Regions from separate parts of the Desulfosporosinus meridiei DSM 13257 genome, predicted to be linked through region 3. Evidence: riboswitches for the same ligand, from Rfam matches in the RefSeq annotation. Region 3 holds a riboswitch; each other region holds the start of a gene.
What was found. Region 3 has a riboswitch for cobalamin ahead of DESMER_RS02785 (class I SAM-dependent methyltransferase). Riboswitches for the same ligand answer to the same signal wherever they lie in the genome.

Region 1: linked by a shared signal. The riboswitch ahead of DESMER_RS17015 (ABC transporter ATP-binding protein) and the one ahead of DESMER_RS02785 (class I SAM-dependent methyltransferase) in region 3 are both predicted to bind cobalamin.
Region 2: linked by a shared signal. The riboswitch ahead of cobT (nicotinate-nucleotide--dimethylbenzimidazole phosphoribosyltransferase) and the one ahead of DESMER_RS02785 (class I SAM-dependent methyltransferase) in region 3 are both predicted to bind cobalamin.

What each region holds. Positions count from the first base shown of each region.
Region 1 covers NC_018515.1:3,684,334-3,687,609, forward strand. The annotation lists gene DESMER_RS17010 (energy-coupling factor transporter transmembrane component T family protein) at 1-542, opposite strand, end outside; gene DESMER_RS17015 (ABC transporter ATP-binding protein) at 523-2,061, opposite strand; cobalamin riboswitch at 2,127-2,300, opposite strand; gene pdxR (MocR-like pyridoxine biosynthesis transcription factor PdxR) at 2,432-3,276, opposite strand, start outside.
Region 2 covers NC_018515.1:1,509,800-1,513,075, forward strand. The annotation lists gene cobS (adenosylcobinamide-GDP ribazoletransferase) at 1-185, opposite strand, end outside; gene cobU (bifunctional adenosylcobinamide kinase/adenosylcobinamide-phosphate guanylyltransferase) at 192-827, opposite strand; gene cobT (nicotinate-nucleotide--dimethylbenzimidazole phosphoribosyltransferase) at 855-1,934, opposite strand; cobalamin riboswitch at 2,049-2,235, opposite strand; gene DESMER_RS06965 (ParM/StbA family protein) at 2,424-3,276, shown strand, end outside.
Region 3 covers NC_018515.1:594,669-597,944, reverse strand. The annotation lists gene DESMER_RS02790 (AraC family transcriptional regulator) at 1-480, opposite strand, end outside; gene DESMER_RS02785 (class I SAM-dependent methyltransferase) at 790-1,536, opposite strand; cobalamin riboswitch at 1,756-1,944, opposite strand; gene DESMER_RS02780 (DUF3842 family protein) at 2,002-2,415, opposite strand; gene DESMER_RS02775 (FmdE family protein) at 2,888-3,276, shown strand, end outside.

The DNA of each region.
Region 1 (3,276 bases), 1.8 Mb from region 3:
AAGGTTGGAAAAATACCTTTGAGATTGTCCCATGCACTTTCCATTTTGAGACCCCGAGCACGTTGGCTATCAATTATTGATATATATTCAGCTTTCATGAGTGGAAGGAATCGGGCACTCAGTCCTACCAACATAGCAAATCGGTAAGGGATCTTAAATTTTATCAGCATCAAGGTAAACTCTTGGGGTGAGGAAGATGTGAAAAAATGCATACTTGCCAAAACAATAATGCTAGCCTTGAGTATACCGGTGATTGCTAGTGGCAGGGCTTGACTGTATATTTTCAGAATGCCCCATTGGTAGATTAGAACGCCTTCTCGGCAGAAGATCAGCTGTACGACCAATATCTGAAGTCCTAAAAGCAATAAAATCACAATCATGGCTTTATACCGCTTTAAGGAACCCATCCAGACTAGCGAGGCCATAACCTCCACTAATAAAACAATACTTAACTGAACAGCAGTCCCACTAATCAGTGAAAAATTGATCATCAGAACATACCAGGCCAGCTTAGTTCTGGGATCAAGCTTGGAGAGACCCATCTTCCACCTCCCTGAAAGAAATAGGGTTATGAAAATTCAAACCAATGGCTTTAAGTGTATCAAGATGTTGATCGAGATCTCTTCTCGATATATCAAGTTGAATACGATTTTTATGCAGGGCGACTAGCCTGTTGGAATAGTCTTTTGCCATGGTCAAGTCGTGGGATATAAGTAGGATTGTGTGACCATTTTTTGATAAGTGACGGAGTTTGTCCATGATCATATACCCTTGGTTTTCGTCAAGACCTGAAGTTGGTTCGTCGGCAATAATGAACTCTGGATCACTGACGAGGATGGAGGCCAATGCTAAAAGCTGGCGCTGACCACGGCTTAAGCGATGAGGGTGTATATTCTTATAATCCAGTAGTCCCACAAACTTGAGAGACTCATCAATCTTTTGTCCGATTACTTCATTTTGTTCCCCCCTTAACTTCAGAGAAAATCCAACTTCTTCTTCTACGGTGCTTGCAAAGATCTGATAGTCAGGGTTTTGAAACAGAAATCCCACCTGGGAACGGATCTCTGCCAGTTTCCCTTTATTCAAAGGCTGGTCAAACACTTTAATTTCGCCTTTTGAGGGCTTCAGTAGACCGATAATCAGCTTAGCCAAGGTCGATTTTCCGGAACCATTTAAACCAATAACTGATAAAAAATCGCCCTTATAGATTTCTAAATTAATATCTTCACAACCTAGTAAATTGTTTTTGTATAGGTAGGTGACATTCGAAATTTTTGCAATAATTTCATTGGGCCTACTTTGATCCTTGTTGGAGGAGGAGAGGTGTTTTATCCTTCCTCTTCGATGCTTCATTTGCTCCATGTAGTATGCTTCTGGTAAATACTCTTTAACAATTTCACCTGCTCGAATATAGAGGACTCTGTTGGCATAGTTGAGGACTTCTTCAATTCGATCCATGACTAAAACAATGGTTAAATTCTGAGTTTTATTCAACTGACCTAACCGCTTATAAAGGTCATTGCGGCCTTGTGGATCAAGTTCAGCCGTCGGCTGGTCTAGAATTAGAATAGGGGCATTGAGGGCTAAAACACCAGCCAGAACGACTCGTTGGGCTTGACCACCTGAAAGAGCAGCCGTTTGTCGGCTTTCATAGCCCGTTAAACCGACAAGTTGCAAGGCGGTTTTAACCCTCTGATCCATTTGCTCTAAGGGGATTTCCAGATTGCCGAGGCCAAATGCAATATCCTCGTAGACATCCAAACTAATAATTTGATTTTGGGGCTCCTGCATCATGTATCCCACATAATTCGACATTCTATTAAGAGGAATATTCTTAATATCTTGCCCCATGATTGTGACTTTTCCCGTTAAGTCCGCGTCATGATAGTGAGGGATTGCGCCTGTTATAGTATGTAGTAAAATGGATTTTCCAGAAGCTACTCCTCCGGTAATGACGATGAAATCTCCCCTAACAATCTCAAAATCGATGTTTTTTAGTGCTGGTTTTTCTTCATGCGGAAAGACTAGTTTTTCAATTTTAATCTTAGCAATCGTTTCCATGACATCTCCTAAAGTTTGAATTAAAAAAAGTCCCAGCTTAATAAGCTAGAACTTTACCTTTGTCCTTTTGCAATATTTCATAGGCAGGTTTCCTGACTTATAGACTAGAATGTACGCCTTCCCAGTTACCCAGTGGCAAATGTACATTTTCAACATCTACTTACAGTGGTGGGTCCGTCCAGGATTATTAACCTGGTTCCCTATTATCCCTTGCGGGCACCTATTCAATAATGTATTCTATTAGACTTATGATAGAATAATTTGATTAGTTTGTCAATAAAAGTTACATAAATCACTCTGTATTTAACCCATCTTGTTGCTGATGGATACAGCATAATTCTGTAATTTATGCACAATAGATTTCTATAGGTTAAATAATCGGCCATACTGAACTTGGTGATACATCATTGTCTTGATTCTTTTTTGTTATTTGGGTTAAGGATTTGGCCAAGCGCTGGACGCTTTCCAGTAAAACCGCTTCATTATGCGCGGTAAAACAAAGGCGAAGTTCCTTATCCTGAGTGGGCATTGTATAGAATGCTTCTCCTGGCACAAAAGAAATTCGGTTCTTGGCTGCTTCATGGAGGAGTCGCTGGGAAGTGCCCGCTTGTTTTAACTTACACCAAAAATAACATCCACCTTCGGGTACAGTGAATTCAAGATCGTTGGCACACAAACGCTGGAGAGCTTTAGTCATTGCATTTCGGCGTTTTTTATATTCCCTGCGCACAGTTTCCAGATGCGGAGCCAACTTTCCTTCATTTAAAAACATCGTCACCAACCATTGGGCAATGTTGTTGGAATGGAGGTCTATATACTGTTTTTCCAAGGCAAGGCGGTTAATCAAAACAGGCGGGCCTGCCAGATAGCCGGTGCGTAAGCCGGGGAAGAGAATTTTGGAGAATGTCCCTAAATAAACAACTCCTCCGTAAGAATCTAAAGCTTTAAGAGACTGAGGGGGCTTTTGGTCATAATACAGATCACTATAGGGATCATCTTCCACGATAACAAGCCGATGACGTTTGGCCAAGTTTATCAGATCTTGGCGCTCCTGCGCCGGCATAACCCTTCCGGTGGGATTTTGATAGGTCGGTATACTATAAAACAATTTTGGCCGATAGCGAACTATAAAGTCCTCCAACAGCTCTAATGATAATTTCCCCGAACAGGGTAGACTTAAAACTCTGGCCCCTGCGGCCTGAAACACTTGTATTG
Region 2 (3,276 bases), 920 kb from region 3:
CCTATAACCAAAGGTGGAAAATATGGAATAAGGGCTTTGGCCAACAGCCAGAGGAGCAGACCAATGATCAACCCCACTAGGGGATAGAAGCGATAGCTTCGTGTGAATTCTTCTGTTGTGATGTCTTGGGGAACAGGTAAAGGGATGCGAGTGAAAAAAGTCAGAGCAATCAGAAGCCCGCGCATTTATAATCACTCCTTGTGCAGAGAAGCAAGCAGCTTCTCGCCGGAGGTTTTCAAATCCATAGGTAAACCGGCGATAACCATATACACATGGTCAGCACTTCTGGCCAATATCTGATTGCTTCGTCCGGCTAAATCCCTGTAGGCCCGAGCTAAGGGGTTTTCGGGGACTATCCCTTGTCCTACTTCGTTGCTGACAAAGATGACCTTCGGTTTAATCTCTTGAGCAAGACCTGCAACTTCTTTAACCGCAGCCAAGACTTTCGGCTCTACATGGTTATAAAGATGGGAGTGATCTGGGGAATCGGGAGTTGATTCTGATTCATATGCTTCCTGACTTGAGTGTTCGGCTTGTCCGGCTAGGAGCATATTTGTAAGCCAAAGAGTGACACAATCAAGAAGGATGACTCCCTCCTCATCTTTAAGTTGAGTTAAGGTTTGCCCAATTTCCAAGGGCTCTTCGATGAGCCGCCAAGAGGAGGGACGCTGCTGTTGGTGTTTTTTAACCCGAATAGCCATTTCCCCATCCCAGATTTGGGCTGTTGCAATGTAAATGACCGGACGATTGTCCTGAGCAGCAAGAAGTTCTGCAAAAGAGCTCTTGCCGCTCCGAGCACCACCTGTGATGAGTGTAAACTGAGACATAGGTTCATCGACTCCCCGTAGTTAATATTAGCTGGATTTTTCGCTAACTCCCGCATCGGCGAAGGTAGCCATTTCCTCGATGATACGAAGAGCTGCTTCTACGAAATAAAAGGTCAAGGCTGCACCTGTTCCTTCGCCAAGCCTCATATTAAGGTTGAGCACAGGATCGAGGCCCAGACCGGCCAAAGCTTTACGGTGGCCTATTTCCATTGAACCGTGAGAAGGGATCATATAAGCAATGGATTGTGGAGCAAGTTTAGCCGCAATGAGTGCCCCAGCAGTGGAGATAAAGCCATCAATGACAATGGGAACATGGCTGGCAGCAGCTTGCAGGATGGAACCGGCAATTGCGGCGATTTCTAAGCCCCCGACTTTGCTAAGAACATCTAGAGCATCCGAGGTGTCCGGCTGATTGACCTCAATGGCTTTTTCAATAGCCCGGCGTTTTCTTATGATTCCCTCATCGTCAATGCCTGTCCCCCGTCCGACAACTTCTTCGATAGGAGAATTAGTTAATAAAGCAACAATGGCAGAACTGGGGGTAGTATTGCCAATTCCCAGTTCCCCGGTGGCAAAGAGGTTATAGCCTTCACGAATCTTTTCCTCCGCCACTGAGGCACCGGCCAGGAGAGCTTGCAAAGCTTCATAACGTGACATAGCCGGACCTTTAGTCATGTTTTTGGTGCCATTGGCTACGCGTTTTTGAATAAGTTGTCCCTCTATCGGGAAGGCAATACCTACATCTGTTAAAAAGACCTCGGCATTTGCCTGCCGCGCTAAGACATTGATGGCTGCGCCGCCATTCATAATGTTATAGGCCATCTGAGGAGTTACTTCTTGGGGAAAGGCACTTACTCCTTCTTCAACGACACCGTGATCTCCTGCCATTGTGAGAACGGCTTTCTTTTGAATTATCGGCTTGGAGGTTCGTTGAATCCCACCAAGTTGCTTGGCAATATGTTCTAACTGGCCCAGACTTCCTTGGGGCTTTGTGAGAGAATCTAAACGCCCTTGAATTTGATCCATTGCTTCTTGGTCCAGACCTTTGATGTCCGAAATTAGTTTTTGTAATTGAGTGTAGAGTTGTTCTTCGGTGAAGCTTTCCATATAATTTCCTCCCCCTATTTTATAATAATTTTCAAAATAGAAAAGTCCCGACCACAAATAAACTGTAGTCGGGACTTTACCGTCATCACCGCTGCTTCCCATAAAATAATGAAAAGACATAAACATCTTTAGGCAGGTCTCCTGGCTATCGATTCATCGCTTTGCTCGTCAACCTTCCCGGAAAAACCAGTGGTTCACGAAGCTCATCGAATACAGTGGTGGGTCCGCGTCGGATTTGTTATAGTATAACTTACCGAACTTCCCTATTCTCCCTTAGGGGCACCTAAAATGTAGGGTATTAATTTATTTTAGAATAGCACAACTTTTTTTGAATCTCAAGGAAAATATTAGAGAATTCTTTGACACAGATTTTTACAAGAGAGTTTCCTTCGTATATAATGGTAGGTATTAGTAAGCACGTACTTTTTCAATTTTTATAGACTGTTTTATAGAAAATAGACTGTTATTGGACGAATAGGAGGAACCGGTGTGTTTGAAAGTGATATCCTAGTAGCTGGAGCGGATCCTGGATTTGGAGCGATTAAACTAGATACAGGTGAAACAAAGGTTTTATTTCCCGCTGTCATTTGTAAAGGCAATGAACGAATTTTTTCAACATTAGGTAATACCTTAATTGGTAAGGGGTCTGATTTACAAACTCAAATAGCATCCTTGGACGTGATTGTTAAGAATAACTCCACGGGTGTAGAGAAGCATTATTTTATGGGGAGTTTAGCGGAAAGCTTAAATCCCAACGAAGCCCATTATTGTTGGGACGAGGACAAATCCTCGGATGAAGAAGCTACTGCCTTATTGGTGGTCGCTTTAGCCCTTGCTCAAAAGAGTCCCAAAGCGAATGTCTACCTGGGAACCGGCGTTCCTGTTAAATACTATGCATCCCTAAAGGACAAATATGAAGCTGAGTTGAAAGGCTCTTTTTCAGTCATGTTCCGTTCCGGGCCCTTGGAAGGAATGACCCGTCAGCTCAACATTTTGCGCTCTCGTGTACTTCCCCAAAGTTATGGCGTTTTTATTAAGGAAACTCTTAATGATTACGGAATCCCAACTAGTCCTAAGTTGTTTAGCGGGTACGTTGTGGTCATTGATCCGGGGTTTAGAACTACGGATATTGCTACTTTCTATGATGGAGTTATGCTCGATCCTCCGAACTCCTTTAGTATTGAAAAAGGGTTAAAGTGGGCTTATATTGGTGTGGCTGAAAAGCTCAAAGAACTGACCAGCAGTCATGCTAATCCCCTTGAAACAGATGATAAAGAGCTGGATAAAATTTTCAGGGTTAATGGCGGCCTGTATCCCTGGAATAATGGAACCATCAATCTTA
Region 3 (3,276 bases):
GGAAAAATCGGAACCTAACCAATAAGCTCCCAATTTAATGAGCTCTGCCTTATTCCCTTCTCTCGGTGCTATGGAATAGCCTACTGCCTTAAACCCGTCTTTTTGGGCTATGGTTACCTGCATGTCTTTTTCCCCTTTCTTGTTACCTTTTATCCTCTGGCCCTTGGACCTGCGGTATGTGCTTGCGCTCATGCCAAATTCCCGGCGAAAGGCTTTGGAAAATCCGGAGGGCGTCTCAAAGCCTAAGGCCAAAGCAATATTGGTGATCTGTTCCCCATTGTCAAGCGCTTCCAGCGCTTTTTGCAAACGCCTTTTGCGTAAGTATTCACCTACAGGCATATCATTGCAAACTCGGAAAACGTGGCAAAAGTGGTAAAATGAATACCCCAGCAACTCAGCCAGCCGGCGTGGCGAGATGTCCTCACAGATATGAGCCTCGATGTAGTTGAGGCATCGTTCCATATCCGTTTTGTAGTTCATGCTTTTACCACCTCACAGCTACATTATAGCAAAGCAACCTTTGATTGACTTTTCCATCCTTGCGGAGTTTTGCTGATATACAAAACTTGGCTTGCGCCCAAAGACACTGTCTTTGCACGAATTAACCTCCTTGCAGTCCTCGGACACAGGCGGAAGCCTTAGTTGCAGTTATGCTGCTGAAAGTATGCAACGCAAGTTATACTTTCTGATCAGTATTTAAAAAGACCCACAGTAAAAACCATGGGTCTTTTCTTTTCCAGGAACTATTTCTTTGGATTTGCAGGCTGCAAGGATTATTGCGAAGAGGGTTTATTTTTCTCCACCGACTAAAAACAGAGGGGTAGACCTATACACAACCTTGTCGTCCTCATTCCAAACCTTGTCGGAAATGTTTGTGTTAATAAAAATTTCTTTGAATCCCACTTCAAGCAAAGCACCTACATCCCAGTGAGGACGCAGGCGGGAACTTAGGAAGAGATCTTTGGCTATCCGCTCCCCTTCTTGCGGGTCAACATGTCCTGGGCGATGAATCCCTCTCCGTTCAGCCTCAGCCATGTCTTCCAGGTAGCTAGCCTGTCGTTCGGGGTCGTGCAAGCGCAAGCTCCAATTGGCATCGAAAACCAGCAACCTCCCTCTACGCTTGAGAACCCTATACCATTCTCTGTAGGCAGTCTGAGGATCATAAAGAGTCCACGTCAGATTTCGGCAAAGAATCAGATCAAAGGTATTATCGGCAAACGGAAGCGTATGAGAATCCATGACCAGGAATTCTGCATGCAAACCCAACTGTTCCAGATTCTTCTGCGCTTCCAGCAGCATGTTTTGGGAACAGTCTACAGCCGTTACATTAAACCCCATTTCCGCCGTCAGGAGAGTAAAAAAACCTGGTCCGGTGCCGATATCCAGCACTCTTAGGGGATTACCCGCCGGTCTATAGTGCTCAAGCAAATCTGACCAGGCTAGTTTCTTAAAGCTGTTCACCTCTTGCCATATTCCTTCACTGTAGCGGGAGGCTTCCCCCTCCCAATATTTTTCAATCCTATTTTGCATGTCCATTGCTTTCACTCCGTTTCTTCAAATCATAGGTCTGCTTGAGATCCTCCCCGCCTCAGAGGAGAGTCATCAATTAAATTAAAAATGACAAGTCGCGAAGTTTAGTTTGAAGAACAATAAAAAAAGCTCTCTACCTCCCTGAAAGGGTAAAAAGCTTAACCTGCATCAGGTACTTACAGTAACCCGAAAACAAAGTCCACCCCCCTAACACCCCGTAAGGTAGTTTTAACCCTGGCTTAAGCAGGTCTCCTGGCTCAAGATCATCGTCTGCTCACGTCTTCCCGGAAACATTTCCGGTGACACAGGTGAGAAAACTCCCTCATACAGTGGCGGGCACCGCGTCAGCTTCTACTGACTTCCCTTTTCAATTCCTTCCTTCAGGAAAGAATCACTTATTCCAGTATTATTTTGTCTATATTACCACAAAACAGAAGATTCTGTATAGACTGAAGCCTCTATACTCCTTTACTATTTGGTACTCATTCGTTCCTCCACCTCGTTCACCAAAGCTTCTATCTGGTGAGGGAGAGGGCTGCGGGGTATGCCCACCAGCTGAATGCTTCCGCGTTGGATGGGCAGCAGTAACTTTTCTGCTTGGCTGGCAGAAAGAGCCGCAGCTATGCCGGAGGTTATTTCTCCCAACATTCCGTAGACCAACATGATTCCTATAGATCCAACAATAATGTCTACCCGATCTGCATTGTAGCAAATGGCCGACTCCCCGGAAGCCCCTTCTGTAGCTCCTGCCCGCACCATTGCACCCGTAGCAAGAGCATTTGTTCCCAGGGCCAGAATATTAAGTTCAGGGAATCGCTTGCGCAGCTGCTCCACAATATGTTTGCCAATACCTCCGCCCTGTCCGTCAATAACTGCTATCCGCATCATACTCTCCTCATTTTTTGCTCCAAATTTTTGGGGAGGTGTACGCCTTCAGGCATCTGCCCTTAGGGTTTTGCTGCCCTTTAACACAATAAAAGACCACCAAGCAGACTCTACTGAGCCAAACCTCCATGGTCTTGCATCCCCTTCATGAGTTTGCATTACGGTATTAATCCTTTCCGCGTCAGCTTCCAGTAATTTCATCTTACCATGAAATAGCAAAAAATGTATAGCCCAAAATATCTTCTCAGAAAAACATTTTTATGTAATACTGCCTTTCCTCTATTGATCGTTTTAATTATTTTGAAAATTTCCGGCAGGAATTCAAAGGATCTTGTAGAATACTAATTTTTATCATAAGTACACCCATTCATGAAGGTGTTGGTGAAGACCATGGAGGTCTGACTTGGATAGGTCAGTTTTCCCTTGGTCTTTTTTATTATGAAATTTAATATGAAAAAGGGGGATTAAATTTATGTGCAGAGTCCAAACACAGTGGGAAAGAGCAGTAGAATTTCACGGGCATGAGTGCCCAGGGCTGGCAATCGGCTACAAAGCTTGCGAAGCCGCCATTAAGAAGCTGGGGATTCGGTTTTCTGCGGATGAAGAAATTGTCTGCGTCACTGAAAACGATGCTTGCGGAGTTGATGCTGTACAGGTGATCACCGGCTGTACTTTTGGTAAAGGGAATCTTTTGTACAAAGGCACAGGCAAAATGGCCTTCAGCTTTTTTAACCGCTCCAATGGCGAAAGCCTGAGAATGATAGTAAAGCCTTTAAATGAAGAAATGGATCGCCAGCAACGTCAAGAATATCTTCTAAACTCACCTGCTGAAGAACTTTTTAACTTCTCCAAGCCGTCCTT